2 regions of the Streptomyces sp. NPDC101165 genome follow, and region 2 is predicted to be linked to the other one. Evidence: predicted binding sites of a transcription regulator. Region 2 holds the regulator's gene; the other holds the start of a gene.
What was found. Region 2 encodes HrcA, which represses chaperone genes, less so after heat shock. Its sites were predicted from a motif close to TTNGCACTCNGNNNNNCNGAGTGCNAA; they were not measured.
Positions count from the first base shown of each region.

Region 1: groL (chaperonin GroEL) is a predicted target of HrcA. The motif match lies at 2,219-2,245, and genes of this name have one in related genera.

Region 1 is NZ_JBIWPG010000011.1:171,588-178,903, reverse strand. Features, by position in the region: gene ACIRVH_RS24585 (class I SAM-dependent methyltransferase) at 1-343, shown strand, start outside; gene groL (chaperonin GroEL) at 434-2,056, opposite strand; gene ACIRVH_RS24575 (cold-shock protein) at 2,385-2,591, opposite strand; gene ACIRVH_RS24570 (MoaD/ThiS family protein) at 3,034-3,309, opposite strand; gene thrC (threonine synthase) at 3,387-4,670, opposite strand; SAM riboswitch class I at 4,688-4,829, opposite strand; gene ACIRVH_RS24560 (glucosyl-3-phosphoglycerate synthase) at 4,988-5,932, shown strand; gene ACIRVH_RS24555 (trehalose-6-phosphate synthase) at 6,019-7,316, shown strand, end outside.
Region 2 is NZ_JBIWPG010000002.1:525,969-533,284, forward strand. Features, by position in the region: gene ACIRVH_RS05845 (SpoIIE family protein phosphatase) at 1-1,270, shown strand, start outside; gene hemW (radical SAM family heme chaperone HemW) at 1,298-2,530, shown strand; gene ACIRVH_RS05855 (hypothetical protein) at 2,558-3,157, shown strand; gene ACIRVH_RS05860 (DUF3097 domain-containing protein) at 3,138-4,004, opposite strand; gene ACIRVH_RS05865 (MBL fold metallo-hydrolase) at 4,039-4,773, opposite strand; gene hrcA (heat-inducible transcriptional repressor HrcA) at 4,936-5,952, shown strand; gene dnaJ (molecular chaperone DnaJ) at 5,953-7,089, shown strand; gene ACIRVH_RS05880 (nitronate monooxygenase) at 7,190-7,316, shown strand, end outside.

The sequences.
Region 1 (7,316 bases), on a different contig from region 2:
CATCACCTGCGTACACGGTCTCCACTACATCGGCGATCAGCTGGGGCTTCTGTGCCGGGCCGCCTCATGGCTCACCCCCGACGGACTGTTCATCACCCACTTCGACCCCGACTCCGTCCGCTGGGCCGACGGCTCACCCGCCGGGCGGGCCGCCCTCTCCGCCCTCCGCGCCGCCGGGTTCCGCTACAGCTCCCGGCACCACCGCCTCACCCTCGATGGCGCCCGTGACATCCGACCGCCGTTCCGCTACGTCGGTGCCGATCCCGCCGCCGGGCCGAACTACACGGGTCAGCCCGCAGTGGGCTCCTATTACTCTCAGGAACCGACTGATCAGGACACCTGAGCCCTGAAAACGCCCGAGGGCGGCACCCCCAGCCAGAAGCTGGAAGCACCGCCCTCGGTCCGTAGGACAGGCGATCAACCGTCAGGTCGATCAGAAGTCCATGTCACCGCCCGGCATGCCGCCCGGAGCGGCCGCGGCGGCCTTCTCCGGCTTGTCGGCGATGACGGCCTCGGTGGTGAGGAACAGCGCGGCGATGGAGGCGGCGTTCTGCAGAGCAGAGCGGGTCACCTTCGCCGGGTCGATGATGCCCTCGGCGACCAGGTCGACGTACTCGCCGGTCGCGGCGTTCAGGCCGTGGCCCGGGGTCAGGTTGCGCACCTTCTCCACCACGACACCGCCCTCGAGGCCGGCGTTGACGGCGATCTGCTTCAGCGGGGCCTCCAGGGCCAGCTTCACAGCGGCGGCACCGGTGGCCTCGTCGCCCTCGAGCTCCAGCTTCTCGAAGACACCGGAGGTCTGCAGCAGGGCCACGCCACCACCGGCGACGATGCCCTCCTCGACGGCCGCCTTCGCGTTGCGGACGGCGTCCTCGATGCGGTGCTTGCGCTCCTTGAGCTCCACCTCGGTGGCGGCACCGGCCTTGATGACCGCGACACCGCCGGCGAGCTTCGCCAGGCGCTCCTGCAGCTTCTCGCGGTCGTAGTCGGAGTCGCTGTTCTCGATCTCGGCGCGGATCTGGTTGACCCGGCCGCCGACCTGCTCCGAGGAGCCGGCACCGTCGACGATGGTGGTCTCGTCCTTGGTGATGACGACCTTGCGGGCGCGGCCCAGGAGGTCCAGGGTCGCGTTCTCCAGCTTGAGGCCGACCTCCTCGGAGATGACCTCGCCGCCCGTGAGGATGGCGATGTCGCCGAGCATGGCCTTGCGGCGGTCACCGAAGCCCGGGGCCTTGACGGCGACGGACTTGAAGGTGCCACGGATCTTGTTGACCACCAGGGTCGACAGGGCCTCGCCCTCGACGTCCTCGGCGATGATCAGCAGCGGCTTGCCCGACTGCATGACCTTCTCCAGGAGCGGGAGCAGGTCCTTGACGGAGCCGATCTTGGAGTTCGCGATGAGGATGTACGGGTCCTCGAGCGACGCCTCCATGCGCTCCATGTCGGTCGCGAAGTAGGCGGAGATGTAGCCCTTGTCGAAGCGCATGCCCTCGGTGAGCTCGAGCTCCAGACCGAAGGTGTTGCTCTCCTCGACGGTGATGACGCCTTCCTTGCCGACCTTGTCCATGGCCTCGGCGATCAGCTCGCCGATCTGGGTGTCGGCGGCGGAGATGGACGCGGTGGAGGCGATCTGCTCCTTGGTCTCGACGTCCTTCGCCTGCTCCAGCAGGGCGGCGGAGACGGCCTCGACGGCCTTCTCGATACCGCGCTTCAGGGCCATCGGGTTGGCACCGGCGGCGACGTTGCGCAGGCCTTCCTTGACCAGGGCCTGGGCCAGGACGGTCGCGGTCGTCGTGCCGTCACCGGCTACGTCGTCCGTCTTCTTCGCGACTTCCTTGACCAGCTCGGCGCCGATCTTCTCGTACGGGTCCTCGAGCTCGATCTCCTTGGCGATGGAGACACCATCGTTGGTGATCGTGGGGGCGCCCCACTTCTTCTCGAGGACGACGTTGCGGCCCTTGGGGCCGAGCGTCACCTTGACGGCGTCCGCGAGCTGGTTCATGCCGCGCTCGAGGCCGCGCCGCGCCTCCTCGTCGAACGCGATGATCTTGGCCATGTGAAGTGGTCCCTCCAGGACTGGGGGTGATTCCTTCGGACCGCGCCCGCGCCCGCGACGGACGGCTCGCCGACCTGTGGTTCCTTGCCCCACCTGGCCTGCGGGCCTCACCGACCCGGTCCTTCTTTGTCACTCTCACCTTCAGAGTGCTAACGCCAATGATTAGCACTCGGCACCCCCGAGTGCAAGCGCCTCGGGGGTGCCGGAGGGTGCACTCAGCCGCACGCGAACAGGGGAGCGCCGGGCATGACGAAGGGCCCGCACCCCGGGAGGTGCGGGCCCTTCGAAGATGAAACAGAAGAACGTCGCTGTTCAGTCGACGCGTGCTTCAGCTGGTCGCCAGCCGGACCATGTCCGCCTGCGGGCCCTTCTGGCCCTGCGAGATCTCGAAGTCGACCCGCTGTCCCTCTTCCAGGGTGCGGTAACCGTCCATCTGGATCGCGCTGTAGTGGACGAAAACATCCGCACCACCGTCGACCGCGATGAAGCCGTACCCCTTCTCCGCGTTGAACCACTTGACGGTGCCCTGAGCCATGCCTAACTCCCCTATTACTGGCCCTTGCACAGATCCACACTTCGCGGACCCGGGTCAGACCTCACCCCCCATTGGTCGGGGGCGTGCGCCGGAACGCGTCGACCGCGGCTGAATGTATCTGTCCAACTGCCCTCTGCAACAGGTCAATCGGACGAGAATTCTGGACGCGCCCGATCCGGAATCTGCCGAGAATTCGTCCGAATTCAGGGCAAGTCGGGCTCCATGAAAGGCGCAAAAAGGCGCATATAGCCCGGGCACTTTGGCCACTTCTCACCGGGCGTAACGCATGATTCCGGGGCTTGCGACCCGCAGCCCCAGCACGCGTTCCCCAACTGTACCGCGCTCAATCACGCAGAATGGCCCCCTCCGCTTCTCTCACGGAGGAGGCCATTCGATGAACAATCGGTAACCACGGTTACCGAAGGTAATGCTCCACTTTTGATCAGCCGCCGGCGACGGCCGGAATGATGGAGACACCGGCGCCGTCCGGGGTCGCCGTCTCCAGCCCCTGCTCGAAGCGGACGTCGTCGTCGTTGACGTACACGTTGACGAAGCGGCGCAGCTTGCCCTGGTCGTCGAGAACGCGGGCCGCGATGCCCGTGTGATTCTTCTCCAGGTCCTGGATGACCTCGGCGAGGGTCCCGCCCTCGGCGGCGACCTCGGCCCGGCCACCGGTGTAGGTGCGCAGGATGGTGGGGATGCGGACGGTGACGCTCACGTTGAAACCTCCGGTCGGGGTGGAACTGCGTGACCAGCCCCCACCGGCCCGCAGACGGAAACGAAAGGACGAGGCCCTCAGACGAGCCCCGCGTCGCGGAACGACTCGAGGGTGGGACGGATCGTCGCGGTGAGCCCCGTACCCGCCACCGCGTCCAGCGTCTTGAGGCCGTCACCGGTGTTGAGGACGACCGTCGTCAGGGTCGGGTCGAGCACACCGTCCTCGATCAGCTTCTTCGTCACGCCGACCGTCACACCGCCGGCGGTCTCCGCGAAGATGCCCTCGGTCCGGGCCAGCAGCTTGATCGCGTCCACGACCTGCTCGTCCGTCACGTCCTCCACCGCGCCACCGGTACGGCGGGCGATGTCGAGGACGTACGGGCCGTCGGCCGGGTTGCCGATCGCCAGCGACTTGGCGATGGTGTTCGGCTTCTGCGGGCGGACCACGTCGTGACCGGCCTTGAAGGCGGTGGACACCGGCGAGCAGCCCTCGGCCTGCGCACCGAAGATCTTGTACGGCTTGTCCTCGACGAGCCCGAGCTTGATCAGCTCCTGCAGACCCTTGTCGATCTTCGTCAGCTGGGAGCCGGAGGCGATCGGGACCACGATCTGGTCCGGGAGCCGCCAGCCGAGCTGCTCGCAGATCTCGTACGCCAGGGTCTTCGAGCCCTCCGCGTAGTACGGCCGCAGGTTGACGTTGACGAAGCCCCAGCCCTCGCCGGCCGGGTCACCGATCAGCTCGGAGCAGAACCGGTTCACGTCGTCGTAGTTGCCCTCGATGCCGACCAGCTCGCCGCCGTAGACCGCGGCCATGACGACCTTGCCCTGCTCCAGGTCGTGCGGGATGAACACGCAGGAGCGGAAGCCGGCGCGGGCGGCGGCGGCGCCGACGGCACCGGCGAGGTTGCCGGTCGAGGAGCAGGAGAGCGTGGTGAAGCCGAAGGCACGCGCGGCCTCCAGGGCCTGGGCCACCACCCGGTCCTTGAAGGAGTGCGTCGGGTTGCCGGAGTCGTCCTTCACGTACAGCCCGCCGGTGACGCCCAGCTCGCGGGCCAGGTTGTCGGCCTTGACGAGCTTGGTCCAGCCCGGGTTGATGTTGGGCTTGTCGGCCACGTCGGCGGGGACGGGCAGCAGCGGCGCGTAACGCCAGATGTTCGCGGGGCCGGACTCGATGCGCTTACGCAGTTCTTCGGTGTCGTAGGCGGAGAAGTCGTAGGCGATCTCCAGCGGACCGAAACACTCCTCGCAGGCGAACACCGGCCCGAGGGGCACCCGGTGACCGCACTCGCGACAGCTCAGCGCCGCGGCGGGGCCGAGGTCTACGGTGGGATTGCTGGTGCTTGCAACTGTCTGCACAGCCATGGAGGCGAGGCCCTTTCTCCTCATCTTCCTCACGACGCATCTCGCCGTGAGACGGATTTGGCACCTTCCCTAGCCGGGAGCCTCGCTGGAGAACGAGAACCGACTGGAGGGTTGCCGGGGCTTCATCGGGCCGTTTCCCTCTGCCCCTCTGGATGAGCTGTATGTGGTTGTCAACGCTCGTTGACCCTGACATGCGATGGTCACCGGCGTTGTTCAAGACTGTAACCGAAGGCCAGGACAGTTGAGATAGTCGTCCGAACCGCGAGATGGATCACACGGTCACGCCCTGTGATCACGACAGTGAGGAGCCGCAGACCGTGCTGGAAGAAGTCGAGCGCTGGCTGGCCGCCCGCTCCTGGTCCGTGACCGATCGTCCGCTCCACCGGATACTCGCCGCCAAACAGCGCACCGGTCAGTCCGTCTCCGTCGTCCTGCCCGCGCTGAACGAGGAGAAGACGGTCGGCGACATCGTCGCGATCATCCGTCACGACCTCATGCAGCAGGTCCCGCTCGTCGACGAGATCGTCGTCGTCGACTCCGGGTCCACCGACCGCACCTCCGAGGTGGCCGCGTCGGCGGGCGCGCGGGTCGTCCACCGCGACGAGATCCTCCCGCGCATCCCGGCCGTCCCCGGCAAGGGCGAGGTGCTGTGGCGCTCGCTGCTGGTGACCAGCGGGGACGTCATCTGCTTCATCGACGCCGACCTGAAGGAGTTCTCCTCCGACTTCGTCTCCGGCATCGTCGGCCCGCTGCTCACCGAGCCGGGCGTCGACCTGGTCAAGGCGATGTACGACCGCCCGCTCGGCGGCGCAGCAGGGCAGGGCGGCCGGGTCACCGAACTCATGGCCCGCCCGCTGCTGAACATGCACTGGCCGCAGCTGGCCGGTTTCGTGCAGCCGCTCGGCGGCGAGTACGCGGCCCGCCGCTCGCTGCTGGAACAGCTCCCCTTCCCCGTCGGCTACGGCGTCGAGCTGGGCATGCTGGTCGACGCCCTGCACCTGGTGGGCCTGGACGCCCTCGCCCAGGTCGACGTCGGCGTGCGCAAGCACCGCCACCAGGACGGCCAGGCGCTGGGCCGGATGGCCGCGGCGATCTACCGCACCGCACAGCTCAGGCTCGCCCGCGGACACCTCGTCCGGCCGTCCCTCACCCAGTTCGAGCGGGGCGAGGACGGGTTCGAGCCACGCACCTACTCGGTGGACACCGAGGAACGGCCACCGATGGCGGAGATCGCGGAGTACGCGGCGCGCCGGGTGGCGTGAGGGGCGCACGAGAACGGCTGTATACAGCCCCCTTCCGGGGCAGACCGTACGTTTGAGCGTTTCCGGGCCGGGCTAGGTTGAGGACCATGGCTTCCGCGCACACTGCTGATGTGCTGGTCGCGTCCAACCGCGGCCCGGTTTCGTACGAGGTGCACGAGGACGGTTCGCTGCTCGCCAAGCGGGGCGGCGGCGGGCTGGTCTCGGGGCTGTCGGCCATCGGGCCGAACCACAATGCGGTGTGGGTGTGCGCCGCGCTGGGCGGCGGCGACCGCGAGGCGGTACGGCGCGCGGACGGCGGGCTGCTGCCGGCCGAGGAGACCGGCGGGCAGCGGGTGCGGATGCTCGACATCGACGCGACCGTGTTCACCGACGCGTACAACGGCATCGCCAACTCGGTGCTCTGGTTCGTCCACCACATGCTGTACCAGACCCCGCTGGAGCCGGTCTTCGACGCGGAGTTCCGGCGGCAGTGGGCGTCGTACGAGGCGTACAACCGCGCCTTCGCCGAGGCGCTGGCCGAGGAGGCGGCGGACGGCGCCGCGGTGCTCGTCCAGGACTACCACCTGGCCCTCACCCCCCGGATGCTCCGCCGGCTCCGCCCCGACCTGCGCATCGGCCACTTCTCGCACACTCCCTGGGCCCCGCCGGACTACTTCCGTCTGCTGCCCGACGACATCGCGGCCGAGCTGCTGACCGGCATCCTGGGCGCGGACCGGGCCGCGTTCCTGACCCGGCGCTGGGCGGACGCGTTCACCGACTGCTGTCACGCGGTGCTGGGCCCCGGCATCCCGTCCGGGACCCGGATCGGTGTGCACGGGCTCGGCGCGGACGCGGACTTCCTGCGCGAGCGGGCGCACCGGACGGACGTGGACGAGCGGATGGCCGCGCTGCGGGAGGAGATCGGCGAGGGGCGCCGGACGATCGTCCGGGTGGACCGCACCGAGCTGTCCAAGAACATCGTGCGCGGCCTGCTGGCGTACCGGCAGCTGCTGGAGGACCACCCCGAGTGGCGCGAACGGGTGGTCCACCTCGCCTTCGCCTACCCGTCCCGGCAGGACCTCGGCATCTACCGGGAGTACACGGCCGAGGTGCAGCGGGTCGCGGAGACGATCAACTCCGTGTACGGGACCGAGGACTGGACGCCGGTCGTGCTGCACGTCAAGGACGACTTCGCCCGCTCCCTGGCCGCGTACCGGCTCGCGGACGTGGCGCTGGTCAACCCGATCCGGGACGGCATGAACCTGGTCGCCAAGGAGGTGCCGGTCGTCTCCGACGAGGGGTGCGCACTGGTGCTGTCGCGGGAGGCGGGGGCGTACGAGGAGCTGGGCGAGGACGCGATCGTGGTGAACCCGTACGACATCGGGGGCACGGCGAGCGCGTTGCA
Region 2 (7,316 bases):
CGGGCAGCTGGACGAGAACCTGGTCACGGCCCTCACCGGGCAGCTGATCGTGCCCCGGCTCGCCGACTGGTGCGCCGTGTGGCTGGAGGACGAGGCGACCGTGCGTGGCGGCGACGGCGGCGCGCCCACGCGTGTCTGGCACGCCAGCGAGAACCGCATCGAGGAGCTGTCCCGTGCCCTGGAGAAGGATCCGCCCTGCCCGCGGGACGGGACGGGGATCCCCTCGCTGGAGCAGAGCCGGGAGTGGGGGAGGTCCGGCCCGGAGCCGTATCCCTGGCCCGGCGACGCGCTCGGCCCGCAGGACGCCCACGGCGCGGCGCTGGCGTACCGGCTGATCGCGGGCGGCCGCCCGCTGGGCACCCTGGTGATCGGGCGGTGCGGGCTGCTGTGCTTCCCCGACGAGGTCACCGGGCTCGTCGAGGATCTCGCCCGCCGGGTCGCCCTGGCCATCGGCGCCGCCCGCCAGTACGCCCGGCAGGCCACCATCAGCGCCGTCCTGCAGCGCGGCCTGCTGCCCGGCGCGGTCGCCGAGATCCCCGGAGTGAGCAGCGCGCTCGTCTACGAGCCCTGCGACAAGGGCGGCCCCAGCGGCGACTTCTACGACCTGTTCCCGGCGGGCGACGGCCGCTGGTGCTTCGCCGTCGGCGACGTACAGGGCAAGGGCCCCGAGGCGGCCGTCGTGATCGGACTCGCCCGCCCCTGGCTGCGGCTGCTCGCCCGCGAGGGCTACCGGGTCGCCGACGTCCTCGACCGCCTCAACCAGCTCCTCCTGGACGACGCCACCGAGGCCGCCGACGCGGCAGCCCGCGCGCTGGTCGCCGGCGGAGCCCGGCCCGTGGCCCCCGGGGACGGCCCGCAGACCCGTTTCCTGTCCCTTCTGTACGGCGAGCTGACCCCGCACGACGGCGGCGTCCGCTGCACCCTGGCCTCCGCCGGACACCCCCTGCCGCTGCTGCTGCGCCCCGACGGCGACGTGCGCACCGCCGCCCGCCCGCAGACCCTGCTGGGCGTCGTGGAGGACGAGACCTACACCAGCGAGACCATCGAGCTGGGCCCCGGCGACAGCCTGCTGTGCGTGACCGACGGGGTGACCGAGCGCCGTTCCGGCTCCCGACAGTTCGACGACGGCGACGGGCTCGCCCGGGCCCTGTCCGGCTGTGCGGGCCTGAGCGCCGACCTGATCGCGGACAGGATCCGTCGTCTGGTGCACGACTTCGGCGGCGGTCTGCCGGAGGACGACCTGGCCCTGCTGGTCCTCCAGGCGGAGTAACCGGCGCCGTACGGGACAATGGAGGACATGCCTTCCGCACTCCCCGACGGCGAGCCGGTCCCCGACGACGGCGCGCTGCCCGCCGCCGCGCTCACCGGCGCCGCCGACCGACCCCTCGGGTTCTATCTGCACGTCCCGTACTGCGCGACCCGCTGCGGCTACTGCGACTTCAACACGTACACCGCGACCGAGCTGCGCGGCACCGGCGGAGTGCTCGCCTCCCGGGACAACTACGCGGACACCCTGACCGACGAGATCCGCCTGGCCCGCAAGGTGCTCGGCGACGACCCGCGCGAGGTCCGTACGGTCTTCGTCGGCGGCGGCACGCCGACCCTGCTGGCCGCCGACGACCTGGTACGGATGCTGGGCGCGATCCGCGACGAGTTCGGTCTCGCGCCGGACGCGGAGATCACGACGGAGGCGAACCCGGAATCGGTCGACCCGGCCTACCTCGCCACCCTGCGCGAGGGGGGCTTCAACCGGATCTCCTTCGGCATGCAGAGCGCGAAGCAGCACGTGCTGCGCGTGCTCGACCGTACGCACACCCCGGGCCGTCCCGAGGCATGCGTGGCGGAGGCGCGGGCGGCGGGCTTCGAGCACGTCAACCTGGACCTGATCTACGGCACGCCGGGGGAGTCGGACGACGACTGGCGGGCCTCGCTGGAAGCGGCGCTGGGGGCGGGGCCCGACCACATCAGCGCGTACGCGCTGATCGTCGAGGAGGGCACCCAGCTGGCGCGAAGGATCCGCCGGGGCGAGGTCCCCATGACGGACGACGACGTCCACGCCGATCGCTATCTGATCGCCGAGGAGATGCTGTCCGCGGCCGGCTTCGACTGGTACGAGGTCTCCAACTGGGCCACCTCGGAGGCGGCCCGCTGCCTGCACAACGAGCTGTACTGGCGGGGTGCGGACTGGTGGGGCGCCGGGCCGGGGGCGCACTCGCACGTGGGCGGGGTGCGCTGGTGGAACGTCAAGCACCCGGGCGCGTACGCGGCGGCGCTGGCATCGGGCCGCTCACCGGGCGCGGGCCGGGAACTGCTGTCCGACGAGGACCGCCGGGTGGAGCGCGTCCTGCTGGAGCTGCGGCTGCGGGAGGGGGCGCCGCTGTCGCTGCTGAAGCCGGAGGGGCTCGCGGCTGCCCGACGTGCCCTGGCGGACGACCTGCTGCAGTCCGGCCCGTACGAGGAGGGGCGAGCGGTGCTGACGCTGCGCGGGCGACTGCTGGCGGACGCGGTGGTGCGGGATCTGGTCGACTGATCGTCGGGCTGGGTACAGTTCCCGGCCATGATCTCTGACAGACGGCCGGATCCGGACGCCACCGTGGTGCGGTACGGGTTGCGGTGGCTGCTGTGGACGCTGCCGCTGGTGGTGCTGCTCGGCGGGGTGGGCGTGCTCGGCCTGCTGGTCCTGATCGACCAGGGATTCCACGTCGTCGCCCTGGTCTGCCTGCTCGGCCTGGTCTGGTCCGGGTTCGCGCTGCGCACGGTGCTGCGGTGGCGCGGACTGGTCACGGCCCTCGACGCGAACGGGTTCTGGGTCCTGCGGCACGGGAAGGCCGTGCTGATCCCCTGGGACTCGCTGGCCGGGGTCGGCCTCCACTGGACGCGCGTCGGCCGGAGGCTGGTCCACACGGTGGAGCTGTGCCCCCGCGGTGACATCGACCGTGACGACCCGTTGCTCCGCGAGTTCGTCCGCGACACGGCGCCGCTGCGCGAGGGGCTGCCCCGGCTGCGCTACCGCTTGGACGTACGGCACTTCTTCAGCGTGTACGACCGCGCGCTCCGCCGCTGGGCTCCGCCCGAGCTGTGGTTCGGGCGCGTCGAACAGCCCGGCTCCTACCTCAGGCAGCCGGCCGCCGCCGGGCTCACCCGGCAGGAGCCGTGACGAAGTCGATCAGCTCCTCCACCCGCCCCAACAGCTCCGGCTCCAGATCCTTGTAAGAGCCCACCCGCGCCAGAATCGCCTGCCACACCGCCCCCGTGTTGTCCGACGGCCAGCCCAGCGCCCGGCACACGCCCGTCTTCCAGTCCTCCCCGCGCGGCACCCGGGGCCAGCCGCGAATCCCCAGGGACGACGGCTTCACGGCCTCCCAGATGTCGATGTACGGGTGCCCGACGACCAGCGCGTGCTCGCTCGTCACCGACTCGGCGATGCGCCACTCCTTCGTGCCCGGGACGAGGTGGTCCACGAGCACGCCCAGCCGCGCGTCCGGCCCCGGCCCGAACTCCGCCACGATCGCCGGCAGGTCGTCCACGCCTTCCAGGTACTCCACGACCACTCCCTCGATGCGCAGGTCGTCGCCCCACACCCTCTCGACCAGTTCGGCGTCGTGCCGGCCCTCGACGTAGATGCGGCCGGCCCGGGCCACACGCGCGCGTGCGCCGGGGACGGCCACCGAACCGGACGCCGTACGGGTGGGCCGTACCGGACCCGAGGCGGGCCGCACCAGGGTGACCACCCTGCCCTCCAGCAGGAAGCCGCGCGGCTCCAGCGGGAACACCCGGTGCTTGCCGAAGCGGTCCTCCAGCGTCACCGTGCCCGCCTCGCAGCGGATCACCGCGCCGCAGAAACCGGTGCCGGGCTCCTCGACCACCAGGCCGGGCTCCGCCGGGACCTCCGGCACCGGCTTGGGCTTCTTCCAGGGCGGGGTCAGGTCCGGGGAGTACATACGAGGGCGCGGGCCCGAAGGGCCCTCGTTGGAAGGGCGATGGCGGGAGACGGGTGGGCGCATTCGGATGACGATAGGAGAAGCCGCCGACCTGCACTCACGACACGCCGAATCGCGCTGCCAGCTCGTCGCGTTGCCGTCGTACGAACGCCGCGTCGACCACCGCACCGTGACCGGGGACGTACAGCGCGTCCTCGCCGCCGAGGGTGAGCAGCCGGTCCAGGGCGTCGGGCCAGCGGGACGGTACGGCGTCCGGGCCCGCCTGGGGCTCACCGGACTCCTCCACCAGATCGCCGCAGAAGACGATCTCGGTGGCGCCGGAGACCGAGCCGGGGACGAGGACCGCGAGATCGTGGGCCGTGTGGCCGGGGCCCACGTTGGCCAGCAGCACCTGCCGGCCGTCGCCGAGGTCCAGCGTCCACTCGCCCGAGACCAGGTGGCGGGGAGACGTCAGGGCGGCGACGGACGCGTCCGCGTCCGCGGCCGGCAGTCCGTGCCGGACCGCGTCCCGGCGCAGCTCCTCGCGTTCGTACGCGAACACCGCGTCGACGCCCACCGCCGCATACGTCTGCGCCCCGGTGAAGGCGGCCGTGCCGAAGACGTGGTCGAAGTGGGGATGGGTGAGCGCGAGATGGGTCACACCGTGCCCCGCCAGCTGTTCCGCCCAGGCCCGCAGCCGCTCGCCCTCGGCCGGGCTCGACCCGGCGTCCACGACCAACGCAGTACCCGCCCCGAGAACCAGGCCCACGGTGCAGTCCCAGCCGGGCAGCCGGCACCGCCCCACCCCGGGCGCCAGCCGCTCCCACCCCAGCTCTTCCCAAGTCACCGTCATACCGCGACGCTAGCGGTACAAGCTGGTACGGCAGGACCGACCTTGCCCAGTGAGTACCCCACGCCCGTACACTGGGCTGGGGAAGGCTGGCACTCGGACACGCAGAGTGCCAGGCGGGCGACCGGAAGAGCCGACGGGACGACATGCTGGAGGTGCGCGCGAATGCTGAGTGAACGCAGGCTTCAGGTGCTGCGCGCCATCGTCCAGGACTACGTGGGCACCGAGGAGCCGGTGGGCTCGAAAGCGCTCACCGAGCGGCACAACCTCGGCGTCTCCCCGGCGACCGTGCGCAACGACATGGCGGCCCTGGAGGACGAGGGGTACATCGCCCAGCCGCACACCAGTGCCGGGCGCATCCCCACCGACAAGGGCTACCGGCTGTTCGTGGACAAGCTCGCGGGCGTCAAACCGATGACCGCGCCCGAGCGCCGCGCGATCCAGAACTTCCTGGAGGGCGCCGTCGACCTCGACGACGTCGTGGCGCGCACGGTACGGCTGCTCGCGCAGCTGACCCGGCAGGTCGCCGTCGTGCAGTACCCGTCCCTGACCCGGTCCACCGTGCGGCACGTGGAGCTGCTCTCACTCGCCCCCGCGCGCGTGATGCTCGTGCTGATCACGGACACCGGCCGGGTCGAGCAGCGGATGGTCGACTGTCCGGCACCCTTCGGTGAGGCGTCCCTGGCGGACCTCAGGGCCCGGCTGAACAGCCGGGTCGCGGGCCGCAGGTTCACCGACGTGCCGCGCCTGGTCGAGGACCTGCCCGAGGCCTTCGACGTCGAGGATCGCGGTACGGTCTCCGCAGTGCTCTCCACTCTGCTGGAGACACTGGTCGAGGAGAACGAGGAGCGGCTGATGATCGGCGGCACCGCCAATCTCACCCGCTTCGGGCATGACTTCCCCCTCGTGATCCGGCCCGTCCTGGAGGCCCTTGAGGAGCAGGTCGTGCTCCTCAAGCTCCTCGGCGAGGCGAAGGATCCGGGCATGACCGTGCGCATCGGGCACGAGAACGCCCACGAGGGACTCAACTCCACCTCCGTCGTGTCGGTCGGCTACGGTTCGGGCGGCGAGGCGGTTGCCAAGCTCGGCGTGGTCGGACCGACCCGCATGGACTACCCGGGAACGATGGGAGCGGTACGCGCAGTGGCACGGTACGTCGGACAGATCCTGGCGGAGTCGTAAGTGGCCACGGACTACTACGCCGTTCTCGGCGTGCGCCGCGACGCGTCGCAGGATGAGATCAAGAAGGCGTTCCGTCGGCTCGCACGCGAGCTGCACCCGGACGTCAATCCGGATCCGAAGACCCAGGAGCGGTTCAAGGAGATCAACGCCGCTTACGAGGTGCTGTCGGACCCGCAGAAGAAGCAGGTCTACGACCTCGGCGGCGACCCGCTCTCCCAGGCGGGCGGCGCCGGAGCGGGCGGCTTCGGGGCCGGTGGCTTCGGCAACTTCTCCGACATCATGGACGCGTTCTTCGGTACGGCGTCTCAGCGCGGCCCGCGCTCGCGCACCCGGCGCGGCCAGGACGCGATGATCCGCATCGAGGTCGAGCTGGACGAGGCGGCCTTCGGGACGACCAAGGACATCCAGGTCGACACCGCGATCGTCTGCAACACCTGTAACGGTGAAGGTGCCGCTCCCGGCACCTCCGCCCAGACCTGTGACATGTGCCGCGGCCGCGGTGAGGTCTCCCAGGTGACCCGGTCCTTCCTGGGCCAGGTCATGACCTCCCGCCCCTGCCCCCAGTGCCAGGGCTTCGGCACGGTCGTGCCGACCCCGTGCCCGGAGTGCGCGGGCGACGGCCGGGTCCGCTCCCGGCGCACGCTCACGGTGAAGATCCCGGCCGGTGTCGACAACGGCACCCGCATCCAGCTGGCCGGCGAGGGCGAGGTCGGCCCCGGTGGCGGTCCGGCCGGTGACCTCTACGTCGAGATCCACGAGCTGCCGCACCAGACCTTCCAGCGGCGCGGCGACGACCTGCACTGCACGGTCACGATCCCGATGACGGCGGCGGCCCTCGGCACCAAGGTGCCGCTGGAGACCCTGGACGGCATGGAAGACGTCGACATCCGGCCCGGCACCCAGTCCGGCCAGTCGATCCCGCTGCACGGCCGGGGCGTCACGCACCTGCGCGGCGGCGGCCGGGGTGACCTGATCGTCCACGTCGAGGTCACGACCCCGACCAAGCTCGACCCCGAGCAGGAACGATTGCTGCGCGAGCTGGCGAAGCTGCGCGGCGAGGAGCGTCCGCAGGGACAGTTCCAGCCGGGTCAGCAGGGGCTGTTCTCGCGGTTGAAGGACGCTTTCAACGGGCGCTGAACCATCGGCTGCGGGGTGCTTCGGCACCCCGCATGCCGGTGGCCTATGCCGTGGGAAGCCCGGATTCGGACTTGTTCAAAGGACGTGACAACATGCCGTCATGTCCTCCGCACTGACCGATCTCTTCCCCCACCCGATCGTGCAGGCCCCCATGGCGGGCGGTGTCTCCCTCCCGCAGCTCGCCGCCGCCGTGTCCGAGGCGGGCGGCCTCGGATTCCTCGCCGCCG